DNA from 4 places in the Psychrilyobacter atlanticus DSM 19335 genome. Region 4 is predicted to be linked to each of the others. Evidence: riboswitches for the same ligand, from Rfam matches in the RefSeq annotation. Region 4 holds a riboswitch; each other region holds the start of a gene.
The links. A riboswitch is a leader RNA that binds a small molecule or an ion and turns the genes downstream of it on or off. The one in region 4 is predicted to bind cyclic di-GMP.
Positions count from the first base shown of each region.

Region 1: linked by a shared signal. The riboswitch ahead of K337_RS0114170 (HD domain-containing phosphohydrolase) and the one ahead of K337_RS0116925 (HD domain-containing phosphohydrolase) in region 4 are both predicted to bind cyclic di-GMP.
Region 2: linked by a shared signal. The riboswitch ahead of K337_RS0115130 (DUF11 domain-containing protein) and the one ahead of K337_RS0116925 (HD domain-containing phosphohydrolase) in region 4 are both predicted to bind cyclic di-GMP.
Region 3: linked by a shared signal. The riboswitch ahead of K337_RS18390 (tetratricopeptide repeat protein) and the one ahead of K337_RS0116925 (HD domain-containing phosphohydrolase) in region 4 are both predicted to bind cyclic di-GMP.

Region 1 covers NZ_KE384548.1:491,849-496,067, reverse strand. The annotation lists gene K337_RS0114170 (HD domain-containing phosphohydrolase) at 1-1,657, opposite strand, end outside; cyclic di-GMP riboswitch class I at 1,757-1,842, opposite strand; gene K337_RS0114165 (HD domain-containing protein) at 2,164-2,751, shown strand; gene K337_RS0114160 (ATP-binding protein) at 2,926-3,249, opposite strand; gene K337_RS19970 (hypothetical protein) at 3,436-3,579, shown strand; gene K337_RS0114150 (hypothetical protein) at 3,595-3,900, shown strand.
Region 2 covers NZ_KE384548.1:701,263-705,481, reverse strand. The annotation lists gene K337_RS19405 (OmpA family protein) at 1-259, shown strand, start outside; gene K337_RS18750 (YbaY family lipoprotein) at 273-662, shown strand; gene K337_RS0115140 (flavodoxin family protein) at 695-1,189, shown strand; gene K337_RS0115135 (Crp/Fnr family transcriptional regulator) at 1,692-2,333, shown strand; cyclic di-GMP riboswitch class I at 2,380-2,455, shown strand; gene K337_RS0115130 (DUF11 domain-containing protein) at 2,567-4,219, shown strand, end outside.
Region 3 covers NZ_KE384548.1:4,611-8,829, reverse strand. The annotation lists gene K337_RS0111695 (flavodoxin) at 1-381, shown strand, start outside; gene K337_RS19270 (TehB-like domain-containing protein) at 429-773, opposite strand; gene K337_RS0111685 (hypothetical protein) at 926-1,300, opposite strand; gene K337_RS18390 (tetratricopeptide repeat protein) at 1,410-1,781, opposite strand; cyclic di-GMP riboswitch class I at 1,800-1,886, opposite strand; gene K337_RS0111675 (flavodoxin family protein) at 2,016-2,651, opposite strand; gene K337_RS0111670 (aldo/keto reductase) at 2,713-3,528, opposite strand; gene K337_RS0111665 (putative quinol monooxygenase) at 3,560-3,847, opposite strand; gene K337_RS0111660 (hypothetical protein) at 4,048-4,219, shown strand, end outside.
Region 4 covers NZ_KE384548.1:1,054,150-1,058,368, reverse strand. The annotation lists gene K337_RS0116945 (aminotransferase-like domain-containing protein) at 1-429, opposite strand, end outside; gene K337_RS0116940 (winged helix-turn-helix transcriptional regulator) at 516-827, opposite strand; gene K337_RS20080 (hypothetical protein) at 948-1,094, shown strand; gene K337_RS0116930 (patatin-like phospholipase family protein) at 1,156-1,998, shown strand; cyclic di-GMP riboswitch class I at 2,227-2,311, shown strand; gene K337_RS0116925 (HD domain-containing phosphohydrolase) at 2,472-4,219, shown strand, end outside.

The sequences.
Region 1 (4,219 bases), 560 kb from region 4:
CGTCATTATATGTGTTGGCGTTTTCCAGTGCTTCTACCATTCCCAGAGTTATATTGGTTAATTTTGAATAGAGTGCCTTAAATTTTTTTAAATGAATATACACTGCCAAAAATCCTAATGCTGAAATTAAAGTTATAATTATTGAAATTTTAAAATCTTTTATAACTTTAATTTTTCTTTCTAAAAAATTATTTTTTCTGGATTCTATACTGGAGAAAAAATCCTTTGTATATGAATTTATTAAAAAATAAAGAACTTCATTGTCTTTAGGGATACCAAATTTAAGGCTTATTTTGTCTGAAATAATTCCAGTAGTTTTTATACTCTGTATATTATATTTTTTCAGTAAATAATGAACTTTTCGTACTCTGCCTATTATAACATCGACAGCTCCCTGGTCTAAAGACTCTATAACATCTCTATCTGTATCAAATAAAACAAGATTTTTTTCTAATCCTTTCTTTAGAAGATAAGTTTCTTCTAAACTTCCTTTCCTCGCTGCTATCTTGTATTTTTTTAAAGATTCAAGGTTGGATATATAGCCGCGTTCTTCCCTGTTGAAAATATGAAATTGAAAGTGTAGATAAGGATCTGTGGTAAGAAAATCATTATTATTATTTATATCTTTCCCATTTATGGCTGCAACGTATGGGTTGATATGAAATCCTTCCATGGAATCAGATTCTTCAAATAACATTTTAATCCCAAAAATTTGTTCAATCTCATAAAAATAGTTCAAAAGAAATCCGTTATGTTTTCCCGAACTATCTCTGTAATATATTGGATAAGCATTTATATTTTTTGGAAGAAGGACTTTTAAAGTTTTATTTTTTTTCAGGTAATTTTCTATCTCTTTGGATATTTCAAGATGATCCTTTGTATAATCTAAGACTTCTTTATAGACAGCTTTATTGGTCAAATCAAAGGTATCAGATATCCTGCCTATTATATCTATCAAAGGTTTATACTTATAAAGACCACCGATATAATAGTCTGTTTCCAAGGAGGAAGATGAATAGTTGATTTTAATCTCAGGAACATTATTTTTTAGAAGGTATTTTAAAGTATCTTCAAGGTCATCAACATATATATCTGCTTCTCTAGAAAGAAGACTCTGGACCGCTTCCTTAAAATTAGGTTTTTGAACAACCACTACCCTGTTCCCATATTTGTTTATAACTTTATTTACAATCTGGTCATTATGTAAATAAACTACAATTTTTCCAGATAAATCTGTATTGGAGTCAGTAATGGGGTAATCTTTTCTGGTCAGAAAAACTCCATTTAATGTAATCGGTTTTTCTAAATAATAATAATCACCGCGGTTCCTTTTATAATCCTCTACTCCCATTACTATATCAAGGGTTCCTGAATTTATTTCCGCTTCAAACTCGTTTTCATCTTTTTTTATTATTTCAAACTCCATTCCTGTACTATTTTCTAAAATTTTAATGAGTTCAAGATAAATACCATCGTATTTTCCCTTAACTGAATAATTCAATATTCCCAAATCGCTGTCCAAATAGATTTTAATCTTATCTTTTTTTATAGATTTAATCCATTCTTTTTCTTCTGAAGTCAGCGGAACAGTAATTAACTTTTTACCAAAAGCTGAGATGGAAAAAACGAATAAAAATATCCATATAAATTTTTTCATAAAACCTCCTTAATTTATTAAAATAATTTTATATCAAATAAAAATCAAATAAAAAAGAGACTACACTGCATTCTACAGATAGTGACTCTCGAAAAAAGTTTTGGTAACTGGCTGTCATATCTAATATAAACGTAGACCCTCTAGTTTTGCGTCACAGAATTTCTTCTGTTTTGCCTTTTTCATAATTATTTAGTTTTTAATTTAAAATATACTGAACTAATTGTATCAAGTTTGAGATTAAACTCCAAATTAATTCATTTTAATGTTGAATATTTCATTATAATATTAAAATTTCATTACAATTTAAGATTTTCTTTTAAAGAGGGGTCTGAGACTATTTATCTCTGCCATACTCCGAGGGAGAGCGAACGAGCTTAATCCCCCATATGAGTATCCTCTTCGAACGCTACCGCTTTAGAGGGGGATAGTCAATTGATACTACTTAATGAAAATATGTAGACTATATGTGGTACAATAAGAAAAATAAAGATATAGGAGGAATATAAATGAAGCGAATAAAACAGCAAATGGATTTTTTACATGAAATTGACAAGGTAAAAGATATTTTTAGAGAATCTCTAGCTCTTAATAAAAGAAGAGAGAATGATGCAGAGCATAGTTGGCATATGGCTATGGTAGCTCTAACATTGAAAGAATATTTTATAGAAAAAGTAGATTTAGAAAAATCACTAAAAATGATATTAATCCATGATTTAATAGAAATATATGCTGGAGATACTCCTGTTTATGGTGTAGAAAGACCAGATAAGAGAAAAGAAGAAACTCAAGCAGCAAAACAATTATTTTCTATTTTACCGGAAGATCAAAGAAAAGAATTTTTAGATCTATGGTTAGAATTTGAAGATTGCGAAACAAGTGAAGCAAAATATGCTAATGTCTGTGATAGATACCAAGGGTTTATGCAAAACTTGACTTCTGATGGGCACACTTGGAAAAAATTTGAAGCAACTATGGATCAAGTTTTAGGTAGAGTAAATTTTTTAAAACTTTATGTACCTGAATTATTTGAAAAATATATACTTCCTGAGCTTGAAAAATACAGAGCAAGGGGAATAATAAAAACTAAAAAATAGCCCCCTATGGGGCTATCTCTATGAAATAAGATAGACTCTCTAATATTTCATAGGTCTCATAATCAAAATAATCTCTAAAAATATGAGGTATCCTCTGAAAATCAATGATCTCTGCAAAGTAATAACCGACCAACTCCTCGTCAAATAAAATTGATTCCCACCGCTCTATAATATCTATATTTTTTCAGAGAAACTATCTCCACATTCTTTTTTAGTCGAATATATATAACCTTTTAACTTATAGTAATTTAAATTTTCAAGTATTATCCTTAATGGATCTTTATCTTCCTTAATGTCTGGATGCTTATATGAATAATCTTTTACAGTTTTTAAGATCTTAGGAATCACGTTGCCATCTCTTTCGCATAAATTTAAGTATCTAAAAATTTCTTGAATAATATGATTTCTTAGATCAGAATGTTCTCCTTCGAAAAAGTCTCCCTTGGAAATTATCAAGGTCCCCAGATTTTCAAATTGAAAGTAATTAGGATATTTAATTACTTTAATTGGCTGTTCTACCTCAAAGTTAGCATGAATTATTGAATTAATAAATGCTCCTTAGAAGCTCCGAAACTCTCTTTTAATTACACCTTATAAAAATTAAAAAAAACTAAATTTTGAATAAACTAAAACTTAAGCTAAACTCTTATTATTGCAAAAATATATATAAAAGGAGATATAAAAATGTCTAAAAGTGATTGGGAGTTTTTTTATTGTTCTGAAGTCAAAGAATTTATAGAAAAAGAATGTCTATTAGGAAATATTAATCATATGACGCATAAAAATCTTTATGAATTATTGGAAAAAAATGGATTTATTAAAAAATAAGGAAAGGGGGAAGTAATGAAAGAATTTTTAGAAATATTTAGTGACAAAGAAACTGTACAAAGTTATAAATTTATTGAAGAGTTTATTGTATATATTGATACTCAAAGAATAGGGGTGAAAATTGAAAAAGATGAATATGGAAGATATCATCATTCATGTTCTCATCACTATCAGGGTAGTGAACAAGCAGCACCTTATGTGAGCTCTTTATGTATAGCTAATTCTAAAAAAGAGGCCTACATTAATGCTCACAGAGAATTATTATCATTCTATAATGCTAATGATGAAAATAAAAAATGGGTAAAAAGTGGTTATTATTAAATTACTTTTGAAGTATTACAAAAGTTTAAAATAACTTCAATAATATAAATAAACACAACAGAATAAAATGTTACAAAATCATTTTTCTGATAATTAAAGAAATAAAAAGGAAGTATTAACTAAAAAGGTTACTACTTCCTTTTTTTATCAAAATATCAAATTTCTAATGAGTCTTCTAAAATATTGATCTCTCCAAGTTGTATTTTCTTTAATAATTGTTTTAAAAACTAATTATTTATCTCAACCTCTATCAATGCCCTGATTATTTTTATTTCTTTTAGATCCACTCTTAAATTTGCTATATATTCCATTATAATCA
Region 2 (4,219 bases), 350 kb from region 4:
TGCTAGTGATTTATCCGAAGAGTCTGGGACTCTTACAGTTAGGGCTTATACAGATAATACAGGATCAGAAGCAGCTAATTTAAGAATTTCTAAAAAAAGAGCAGATAAAGCTGCTGAAGCAATAAGAGAAGGAATCAATAATGAAAATATTGAAGTTATATCAGAAGGATTAGGAGAAACTAATTTTTTAACTGATAACTCTACTCTCAATAAAAGAAAAACTAATAGAAGAATAGAAGTTAATTTTATAGCTAAATAGTATAGGAGGAACAATGAAAAAAATAATATTAATAGTTTTATCTATTTTAACATTAGTAAGTTGTAATTCCAATTTAGATAAAGAAAAAAAATCAAGTATAAATATAACTGCAACTTACCGTGAGAGGATAGCGTTATTACCTGGAGCCAAAGTTATAGCAATACTAGAAGATGTTTCTAAAGCAGATGCACCTAGTATTGAAATAGCAAAACAAGAGATACCGGCAGGGAATTTACCTTATAAACTAACAATTGATTTTCCTGAAAAAGATATTATTCAAAACCATAGATACAACGTAAGAGTTAAGATTATGAAAGACGAAAAGTTACTTTTTACATCGACAGATTCATATGATCCTTTTAAAGAAGATGAAAAGGTAATTATATTGAAAAAAACAAAATAAATCATCAAATTTAAAACATAACGGAGGTAACAATGAAAACACTAATTGCTTATTCAAGTAAAACAGGAAACACCAAGAAGGTCGCGGAGTCTATTTTAAAGGCTTTTCCTAAAGGAGAAATTAGTGACATCAAAGATATAGATAATCTTGATTATGATCTTATTATTGTCGGGACATGGATTGATAAGGGGACCGCAGATGCAAAGGCTCTTAAATTCATAGAAACTATAAAAGAGAAAAAAATAGCTTATTTCTTTACATTGGGTGCTTATCCAAATTCTGATCATGCAAATGACTGCATAAAAAATATAGATAAATTGTTCCTGGATAATAAAAATACCCTCATTGGAAACTTCCACTGCCAGGGTGCAATTGATCCTAAATTAATTTCCTGGATGTCAGAGCTTCCGGCTGAAAATCCACTCTCAGCTAGCAAAGGGAATGTCCAAAGATGGAAAGAAGCTGCTAAACATCCAGATGAAAAAGATTTTGAAAATGCTTATAACTACTTTAAAATGTTAGTATAGTTTTTAAAGTTTAAAATCAATAAAATATCACTTAAAATTATTAAAAATACTATGATATATAATATTTAGGAATTTATACCTTAGTGTTTTAGTTGATGCAGTTTGTTTTTCAAATAGGAAGTTTTAGATAGATTACTAATTTAAATTATAACCCATGGAGTAGGATACTAAATAAAAGTATTTATTCCGTGGGTTTTTGATAAAGATTTAATACTACGAGTGTAAACAAAGTTAAAGTACATTGGGAAGTGCATTCTAAAAAATATTTAATTTATATCAGTATAGCGATAGGAAGAAAAGGAAAACAAAAATATAATTATAACATATAAATCATCAAAAAACAATCTCTATAGGTAGGGATAGAAAATAGAAAAATTGTTATTATAAATAAGATTAAATTACAAAATAAGGAGAGGATTTTTATTTATTTCAAAAATTATAATGGATTGAGGGGCGAAAGAAAAAAAACACTGTAAACTAATAAGTATTAAAAGTTGAAATTATGAAAGATAAAGAAAAATTTCCATTTTATAACTTATTAACCGTTGAAGAAAGGAAAAATTTTAAAGTAAAAATTTATAAAAAAAATGAAATTATAACTTTGATTGAAGAAGAAGAAAAATTTTATTTTATATTAGAAGGAGAAGCTAGATTTTTTAAAAATTTAGAAAAAATAAGGTTGGCTTCGGCTTCTATTCTTTCAGAAGGTTATATTATAGGAATAATGAAGTTTTTGAATGGAGTAGGGGCGGGAGATGCAGTAGTTACAACAAACACTTTAAAAGCTATAAAATTAGATGTTAACATGGTTAAAAGGTTGTTAGAGGAAAGTGTAAAGTTTAGTAATTATATTCTAAATATAACTTCTAAACGGTGGGTAGAAACTGTAGAAGTAATGACTATAAGGAGTTTTTCAGGGAACAAAGGAATTATAGCTTATTATTTAATAAAAAAGTCAAAAGAGGGATATATATATATTGAAAATTATAATGAAGTAATAAAAGGCTTAAACATCAGTGGGAATGGATTTTATTCTACTATAAATAAATTTTTAAAGGACGGCATAATTGAAAAATCTAAAAATAGCATAAAAATATTAAATTACGAAAGATTAAAGGAATTTTATATAGATTATTTACATTGATAGGCTTTTAGAATAAATTAAATGGATCTCTCAATCAAATATATTTTAAACTCATTGGCAAACCAAGGGAAATCTTGTGACGCAAAACTATAGGGCCTCTAAAATGGCAGCCAGTTACAGATCTTTTTTAGATCTGTATTTTTTTGAGATTTTGAACTGAATAAAGTTAGAAAGAGTTAAGTAAGAAGGGAAATATAATATATATTTTAAATTTATTTAGGAGGGAAATAGAAGTGAAAAGAAAGTTGCTTAAAATTATGTTATTTTTAATAACAACAGCGTATGCTTTAGGGGCAATAACTATAAATAAAGACGCAAGTATATCAGAATATATACCTGGAGAAGTTTTCACCTATACTATAAGGATAGAAAATAATGATTTTGTAGAAGTAAGAAATTTAACAGTAAATGATGATATGAGTAGTTTACCTCTTATAGAAAAATCTGTGTCTGTAGATGAAGGAATAGGCAGTAGCAGTAAAACTTATAGTTTTAATAATAAAAAATTTAATGCTTCAGATGTTACTGTGGGAGCAAATAGTTATATAGAATATACTTTGGAGGTTGAATTAGACATTGATGCTAATGGAGATATTACTAATATTTCTAAAGTCATGGGTGCAGGAATTTCTGAAAGTTCTAATGTAGTTGTAAAAGAATTAGATCAAGGTGCTGCCATTGGTTTAAGTAAAACTTCTCCAACAACTGAATATGACAATGGGGAGAAAATAGAATATAAGATTAAATTAACTAATAGCAGTAATAAAACAGTTAAAGATATTAAAATTTTAGATGATCTGTCTAGTTTGGGGTTTAGTAATGTAGATCTTGTAGTGTCTACCAGTGGTATAGGAACAGATTCAAAAGTTTCAGATGGTAACCTACCGAGTATGGAACTAGATATTCCAGATGCAATAATAGGACCAAATGGAAGCATAGTCTATACCCTTACTGGTACAGTTAATAATACTCAATCTTACCCTATTGTAAATAAAGCTAAAGCTACAATAGCTGGAACAGATAAAGTAGCTACAGTCACTCATACAAGGATACTTTATGATTATAGTATTTTTAAAAGTGTCAATAAATCAAAGTACACCTTAGGGGAACCGCTTATATATACTTTAAGACTAGAAAATAATAAAACAAACAAGGTAAAAGGTTTAGATATTACAGATCTTTTATCTACTATTGTAGCTAATACAACAGCAGGAAGTGATGGATTAGCCTTTGATATGTCTAATACTACCGTTAGTGCCAACGTAAGTTCAGGTTCTCACTCTGGTCTATCTAGTAACCCACTTAATGGAGATTTAGTAGCTACTTCAGCTGAGTTAGCTCCTAATGGATGGGTAGAGTATACTATTTCTGCTAAAATTAATAATAATATTATAGGAGAAATAAGAAATACAGCTACGATTATTGAAACTACTAGAGATAACAACACTAAAACTAGTAATGAAGTTGTTGTTGATCCTGGAAAAGCTAATATAGTAGTAACAAAAAAAGTAGATAAAACCAAGGATTACCTTCCAGAGGATAGTTTGACCTATACTATAAAAATAGAAAATAATGGTGGAGGATATGGAGAGGAATATATAGTCGAAGACCTTTTAAGCGAGGTTAAAACTTTACTAGCTAATGAAAATACAAATTATTTTGATTCTACTGACATTACTAGTGGAAATCCCTTTGGAATAGGAATTATTGAGCTTATATACATTGGAGATAATAGTAGCTCTAAAAACTATACTCTTGGTTCCCAACAAAGTAATAAAGATTTAACTGATAGGGTTTATATTGCACCTGGGGAATATTTGAAATATAAAATAATAATTCCGACTAATCCTAGTGCCATAGGAGATATAAATAATGAAGTAGTAGTA
Region 3 (4,219 bases), 1.0 Mb from region 4:
AAAAATATTGACTGTTTAGATTTAATTTTGTTTGGATCTTCTACTTGGGGATATGGTGAACTTCAGGATGATTGGAGTGATAGGATCGAAATTTTAAAAGATGTGAATTTGTCAGGAAAGAAAATAGGTGTTTTCGGAACTGGTGATCAGGAATCTTATGGGGATACTTTCTGTGATGCTCTAGGTATTATAGCCAAAGCGGCAAGAGATGCCGGTGGGGAAATAATTGGTATGACTTCAAGAGAAAGCTATAGTTTTTCCGACAGTAAAGCTTTGGAAAATGATCAATTGGTTGGTCTGGCACTGGATATAAATAACCAGGATAATCTTACATCTTCTAGAATTGAAGAGTGGATAGATCAATTAAAAAAAGAGATATAGAAAAAAGAACTTCTAATCTATAGATTAGAAGTTCTTTTTTATTTATTTTATAAGAAATTTTCCCCCGGTCTAGAAGCTTTATCATCAAAATTTTCTAAATTTTCCGGAACCTTATAAAACTCAACTTTAAATTCAACATTACCATCTAAAATAACATGGTGATATCTTTCAGGTTCTATAACTATCGAATGATTCTTATCTGCTACTAATATCTTTTCAGGCTCATCGTCATGGATATATTTAAGGTTACCGTTAATTACGACAATTTGTGCCCATTTTCCCTTGGGAGTCATGTGTTTATTTAATATTTCAGGGAAAACATTTTTTTCATTCATAATAGGCGTTTCACCCATTTTATTTGTATTCTTTGGAAGTTTTAATTTTGAAAACATATAGATCACCTCTTTTATTTATATTTGAACTTTTAACTTAAGGATATTCTACCAGGATTTTAACATATTTTCTGTAACACATGTTACATCGCAAATAAATATAATTCTATCTATAAATTTAGAGGAAAGTAGTAAAGTGTAATACAAAAAATTTATTTTTCCATTACAACTTCACTGAGTTCAACTTTAAAATTTTCTCCCTTAATATTATTCACATGAACACTCTGCCCAAAAAAATTAGAACGTTCATTAGGTTTTAAATTATAAAAATTCATCCTTCCCACAACATGATATGGAGTATTTTTATCTTTAAACATAACAGTAACTTCAGCTTTTACAATTTTTTTATCTGTATTATTTTTAATGATTCCTTCAAAATATTTTCTTCCTCCAATTTTTTCACTTAGTTTAACGTTTAAAAGTGAGACCTTATCCAGGGTAAAGTTATACCTTTGATGACTGAAGGGGTTAAATGAACCGAATGAGATAAAAGATAAAATAAAAAATAAAAAAATAATTTTTTTCATATATTTACTCCTTTTTAAAAATAATATTATTACACCTTTCATATACTAAAGAAGTGATAAGTTCCTCCAAATTTTTTATGATTTCTCTATAATTTATTTTATAGGTTGATTAAAATCTTTGCTGGATAATATTTTTATTTTTTCGTGCCAATGGATCTAATGAATCTATTTTTAAAATAAAGTTATAATCAGCAATAGCTCCGTTATAATAAGTTAATTTTTCTTTTATTATTGCTCTACTATGATATGCCTCTAAATATTCAGGATTCAGTCTTATGGCTGCATTATAATCTTTCATTGCACCCTGATAATCTCCTGATTTAAACTTTAGATTTCCTCGGTTAAAATAACTAATTGGATTATCTGGGTTACGTTTAATGGTTTTATCACAATTTTTTAGTAATCTATTTTCCTCTTTTAATTTTATTTTTTCATCTAAATAATCATTTTGAATAACTTTTTTGATAAGAATCTTAAGCATATTGCCCCCTAAAGAAACTTTGGTAACTGGCTGTCATATCCATTATGAGATTTAGACCCTATAGTTTTGCGTCACAAAGTTTCCCTTGTTTTGCCTTTTTCAAAATCATATTTTTAATACATTATGTTCATATTATAGCAAAAAACGTTAAAAATAACATTATTTATCAAAAAAACCTCCTACAAAACTAGATTTCTCTACAGGTAGGAGGAAGATTATTATTTTAACTCTTCTTTATCTTACAAAGTGAGTATATGTTTTGGGTTCAAGTTCAGGAGATTCTACGTGACCTTTTCCATTTTCAACTAATTTCAATAGGTGAGCCATATTTTTCCCTAAAACCCTCATGATTTGTTTTCCCTCTTCATCCTGTTCGATATCCCCAGGTGCTGTACCGTGGATTACATTCCAATAGTTAGAAGTAGGCATAGTTAGTTCACAATAATTTAAAAAGTTATTCAGCTGATTAAAAGTCGGTATTCCACCAGAACGTCTGACTGCTACAACAGAGGCACCTACTTTATTTCTTAACATAGATGATCCACCCATCACATAAAATGCACGATCTAAAAATGATTTCATTGTCCCTGCAATAGCAGAGTAATGTACAGGGGAACCTAAGATTACACCGTCTGCTTCTTTCATTTTTTGGATCCATTCATTTACATGGTTATCATCTTTTATGATACATTTATCATCTAACTTGACTCTGCATTGACCGCATGCTAAACAGCCTCTGATGATTTTATTTCCAACATGGATAACTTCTACTTCTATTCCCTCTTTTTTTAATTCAGCTGCTACAATATCGATAGCCTGCTTAGTGTTACCATTTACCTTGGGACTTCCATTAAATGCTACTACTTTCATAAATATATCTCAACTCCTAAAATTTATTATTATTTGGATGTAAATTCGCGTTTCTTTTTTATTAAAAAGAACAGTTATCTGGGTCAGGGAACAGTCTCATACCGTTACATTGCTTTTCTAAAATTATTTGATCATTTTCATCCAATGAAAAATCAAAAATATTTTTATTATTTAGGATCCTCTCCTCTTTGATAGATTTAGGAAGGACAATTATTCCACGGTCTACTAAAAATTTTAAAGCTATATTAGCTATTGTTTTATTATGTTTTTGGGCAATTTTTTTAATATCTTCATTGGCAAAAATTCCTCCTGACTGCATAGGAGCATATGCTTCTAACTTTATTTCCATGGACTCACAGTATTTTTGCAAATTATACTGGGGCAGCCCCAGATGGATCTCTACCTGGTTTATCACAGGTTTTATCTTGGCTGTTTTTAACAGATCTTCAATATGATTTACATTAAAGTTGGATACTCCTATGGATTTTATATGGCCGGTTTCATAGAGTTCCTCCATGGCCTTCCATGAATCAGCGGCTTTTTCCTCCCCTTTATACCAATGGATCAGGTATAGGTCGATATATTCTAGCCCTAATTTTTTTAATGAGTCATCAAATGCTTTTTTAGTAGTTTCATAACCCTGATCTGAATTCCATAATTTAGTTGTTATAAAAAGTTCTTCTCTGGGAACTCCACTGTCTTTGATAGCTCTTCCTACTTCTACTTCATTGCCATAGATCATAGCAGTATCGATATGTCTGTACCCAGAATCCAAAGCTGTTTTTACAGCATTATAAACATCTTTTTCTTTAGCACGGAATGTTCCCAGTCCAATAATAGGAATATCTATACCATTGTTCAAAGTTATTCTCTGCATAATTCCCCTCCAAATTTTTTATATTAACTGACTATACACTATGTTTTTCGTATAAAACTGTTTCACCGTCAATTTTATATTTACAGATCTCTGGATACAACCTTTTGAAATGTTCAGAATTTAAATGGTTTTCCAGGTCATCCTTTGTCTCCCATTTTTCAATAAAAGACATAGATGTTTTATCCTCTATATTTATATATAGATCATACTCTATACATCCTTTTTCTTTTTTAGTTTCCACTACCAATTTTTCTGCAACTTCTTTTATTCTTTGAATATCATTTGTTTCTGTTATTATTTTTACAACCATTGCAATCATATTTTGAGATCCTCCTAAAATTTTTTAGTTTTTTTCTTCACAATAAAACAATATCATTAAAAGTTTTATATGTGAAGTAGTTTCCATATAGTTAGGTAGTTTCCATATAGAAAGTATTGATTGTTTTCTAACTTTGTAATATAATCAATCGATTAAAAAAATACTAAAAAACACTAAAAAAATGTATAAAAGGAGATGTTATGGAAGAAATTTTAAGGTTAAAAGGGAAGGAAATAAAAAAATTAACTGGGTTAGTTGAATTTTATGATCACAATAAAAAGATAAAAAAAAGTAAAATTGTTAAGTTTGAAAGAGATTATACCTGTTTAGATTATATCATTTGGTTTGATAATAACTACCATTGTTATTTAA
Region 4 (4,219 bases):
TAGTAAATTTTTCATCTTTTTTTTAGGATAGAGTGTTTTATCCAGGGCACCTTGTCCTAAATTGATCATATTTTTAGAACCTAAATTTTCTATCTCCCTATAGATTTCGTTATTTCTTTTTAAAATTCCTGTTTTTAACATATTATCAATCATATATTTATTGTTATATAATAAATTTTTGAGGTTATTGGCAGAGATAAAAGTTCCTGCTTTTCCATTTGTTGCTATATATCCTTTAAATTTTAATTCTTCTATCACTGTTGAAATAGTACTTCGATTAACATTGAATATTGTAGCTAACTCTCTCTGGGAAGGAAGCCTTTCTCCATTAACCCATTGTCCAGTTGTTATCATCTTTTTAAAATAATTTAAAATTTGAATATGAAGCGGTATTTTAATTAATTTATTTGGTTTCCAATTTATAATCATAAAAATTCCTCCTAGATATTTTCAGCTAAATATAATTTTAAATGTCTGTTTAAGCCATCAATAATGATTTAATTAAAATAATAGATCTAAATATATTTTTTTCCCCACTGATTTAAAGTATCTAGAATAATTTTTAAGTCATCACCTTTAGGTGTCAGTTTATATTCTACTTTAGGAGGAATTTCAGGGTATATCTTCCTTGTAATTATTCCTTCTTTTTCTAAACTTCTTAACCTTTCAGTTAATGTTTTTGGACTTATGCCGTTTAAAAGATGTAACAACTCGTTAAATCTCAGCTTATCTCCCATAAGGTTTTTAATTATTAGAAATGTCCATTTATTTCCTAAAATTTTAAGTGTTTCCTCTATTCTACATCCTTTTGAATATATTTTATCCATGTTTATCTCCTCCAGTTTCTTTCTTTATATTAATTATATTACAGAGAGAATAAAGAATCAATACTTTCCTAAATGAAACTATATAACTAAACGGAAACCACTATACACAAAAAAGTTTAGATGATATTCTTAGGTTATAAAAATAAAAATATGATAGGTCTTCTAATATTAGGAAAGAATTCTTTAGAAGAAGAAATAATTATAAAATATAATTTGATTTGTCTTGGTAGTTTTGGTTATACTAGAGACTTAAAAATAGATTTATAAAAAGAAATCAAAAAATAATTATATATTATATTTAATAGTTGTTATTTATGGAGGGATAAATATGGGAAATAGTGCTTTAATCCTCGAGGGTGGAGGTATGAGAGGAATTTTTAGATCAGGTGTTTTAGATGCTTTTTTAGAAAAAGATATTCATCTACCCTATGTTATAGGTGTTTCTATGGGAGCTTATACAGGGGCCTCATATATAACTAATCAAAGGTGTTGGAACAAAGAAGTGCTGATAGAATGCATGCTTAGCGATGATTTTTTTGATATGAAAAGGATCTTTACCAATGAGAGTATCCTGCATTCAGATTTTGTTTTTATTATGATGAATAAATTTAAAAACCCTTTTGATTACTGTGCTTTCAATAAGAGTACTAAAAGATTTTTATCTGTAGCAACAAATGTTGAGACTGGCCGGCCTCACTATTTTGAAAAAAATAAAATAAATTGTTTCGAAAAAACTTTAAAAGCATCCTGTGCCTATCCTGGATTAACAGATTTTGTAAAAATCAGGGACAACTACTATATTGATGGAGGAGTGTCCGATCCAATTCCGTATAAGAAAGCTCTACTGGATGGGAATAAAAAATTATTGATTGTTTTAACTCGTCCAAAAGGATATGTTGAAAGATCACCATGGTATCTCAATGCTTCATCTGTAGTTTATAAAGAGTATCCTAATTTGATTGAAATTTTAAAGAAGAGGCATGAAAAATATAATAAAACTCTGGAAGAGTTGGAAAAATTAGAAGAAAAAGGAATTGCATATCTAATAAGACCCGATAGTAATATTTCCATATTAACCAGAGATTTTGAAAAATTAAATAAGAGTTATAATGAAGGTTATGAAAAAGTTGTAAAAAAAGCAGAGGAGATCCAATTATTTTTAAATGACTAAAAGGTATTAGAAAAGTATTTAATTGAAATATAAATTTGTTAAGGAAACAAGAGAGATAATCTTAATTGATTATCTCTCTTATTTTCTTAATTCTAGTTAGTTTTTTAAAAAGCCTATCATTATCTTACTTTTTATAGGATAATTTGAAGTTTTTATTTTATTTTGTTATTATGAAGATAAAGTTATAATATTTTGTTTAAGAATAAAAGAATATAACTAAAAGAATAATTCTGAAAAAGGCAAAACAGGAGAAATTTTGTGACGCAAAACTAAAGGGTCTAAGTCTATTAAGATATGACAGCCAGTTGCCACAACTTTTTTAGAGAGATGCTATTTGTATGATTACAATGTAGCCTCTTTTTTATTTACTTAATTTTAATGAAAAATAAAACACTTTCAACTTTACAAAATTTAAGCTGCTGAAAGCGTTAGCAATGAAGAAAAAATAAATATATGAAAAAGATGGAGGAGTTATGTATAAGTTATTATTTTCAATTTTTATTTTATTGAATGTTTCTATCTATGGGATAGAGGGTTTAAACCTTCAATTTAACAAAGATGAAAAAGAATGGATTTCAGCACATAAAAATAAAACTATAACGATTTATTTGGATAAAGACAGGGGGATATTAAATTATGATTCAGAGGGGAAAAGAAAGGGTTTTTTTCCTAATATAATTAAATTATTGGAAGAAAATACAGGATTGAGTTTTCAAATAATCAATGAAGATACTGAAGTATTTGAGTGTTCTGTAGATTTAGGAATTCCTGATATAGTAATGGGGGTAGAAGATTATAAAAGAAATAATAAAGAGTACAAATATATAGATATGCCTATTGAGCTAGATGGAGTTGCAATTACCAGGAAAGATTATCCTTCCATCGATTTTAAAGAAGATAATTTTGGGAAAAAAATTGTCTATGAAGAGGGAGATCAGATAAAAAATAAAATTATAAAAAAATACGGGAATCTAATTACACTGATATCTAAACCAAATCAAAAAGAAGCTGTAGAAGCGATCCTGTCTAAGGAAGCAGATATCTATATCGAAGATTATCAGGAGGCTTTAAAATATTTAGTCAAAAATCCAAATAATAATGTAAAATTAAATTATTTTTCAAAAATTATTAAAACAGGTTATTATACTGGAGGAAAGGCAGAGTTTCAGCCGCTGCTAGATATAGTAGAGAGAATTTTTAATAATAAAGACTTAACGATGAAGTTTTTTCACGAGGAAACGTTGAGTTATACAAAAAATAAGCTGGAAATATCTGCTGAAATAGAAAAATATATTAAGAAGAGAAAAAAAATAAAAGTATTACTCCCTTCCTTTGAAGAGTTTCCACAGCTTTATTATATTAATGGAAACAAAGTTCCTGAAGGATTTTTAAATAACTATTTCTATGAAATTGATAAAATATTAGGGTTAAAAATAGAATTTGAAAGAGAAGATACAGATTCTGATTTTGACATAGACCCATTTATATTGAGTGTCAATGGGGAAGAATTGATACCTGAAAATGAAGAGATACTTATAACCGAACCCTACACCCAGATGCCGTTATTGATCTTTAGCAGTAGTGATGAAGGCTACGTTCCATATTTTGATAACCTAAAAAAATATCGAATTGCTGTAGTAAAAGATTCTTTTATCGAAAAATATCTTTTGTATAAAGGGTTAGGGGGGAACTTAATAAGATTTAAAAATATAGAACAGGTATTGGCAGCGGTAAGTTCTAAAAAAGCGGATATTTTAATAGGAGAATTACAGCAAATAGATTATTTTTCAAAACTATATAGTGCAAAGAATCTTCAAGTTGCAGGAACCATTCAGGATAAGTTAGAATTAAGTTTTGGAATACCTAAAAAAGATAAAGTCCTTTATTTTTTAATAAATTCATTAAACAATGAATTTTCTTATAGGATAAAAGAGGAAAAAAATAAATTTTTTATAAAGAAAATAGAAATAGCAAAAGATTATAAACTTTCCATAATTATCTCAGTAATTTCGATTTTTCTGCTAAGTTTTGTTTATAATCATTTAAGAAAGTTTAAAAACACTTCTTTGAAATTAAAAAAATTAACTATTGGTCTGGTTGAGACTTTGGAAAATGCCAATACATTTAATGATGAAGACACCGGGGCACACATAAAGCGGTTAAATCAATATTCAGAATTATTGGCTGAAGAACTTAAAATGTCAAACTCTTTTGTAAATGA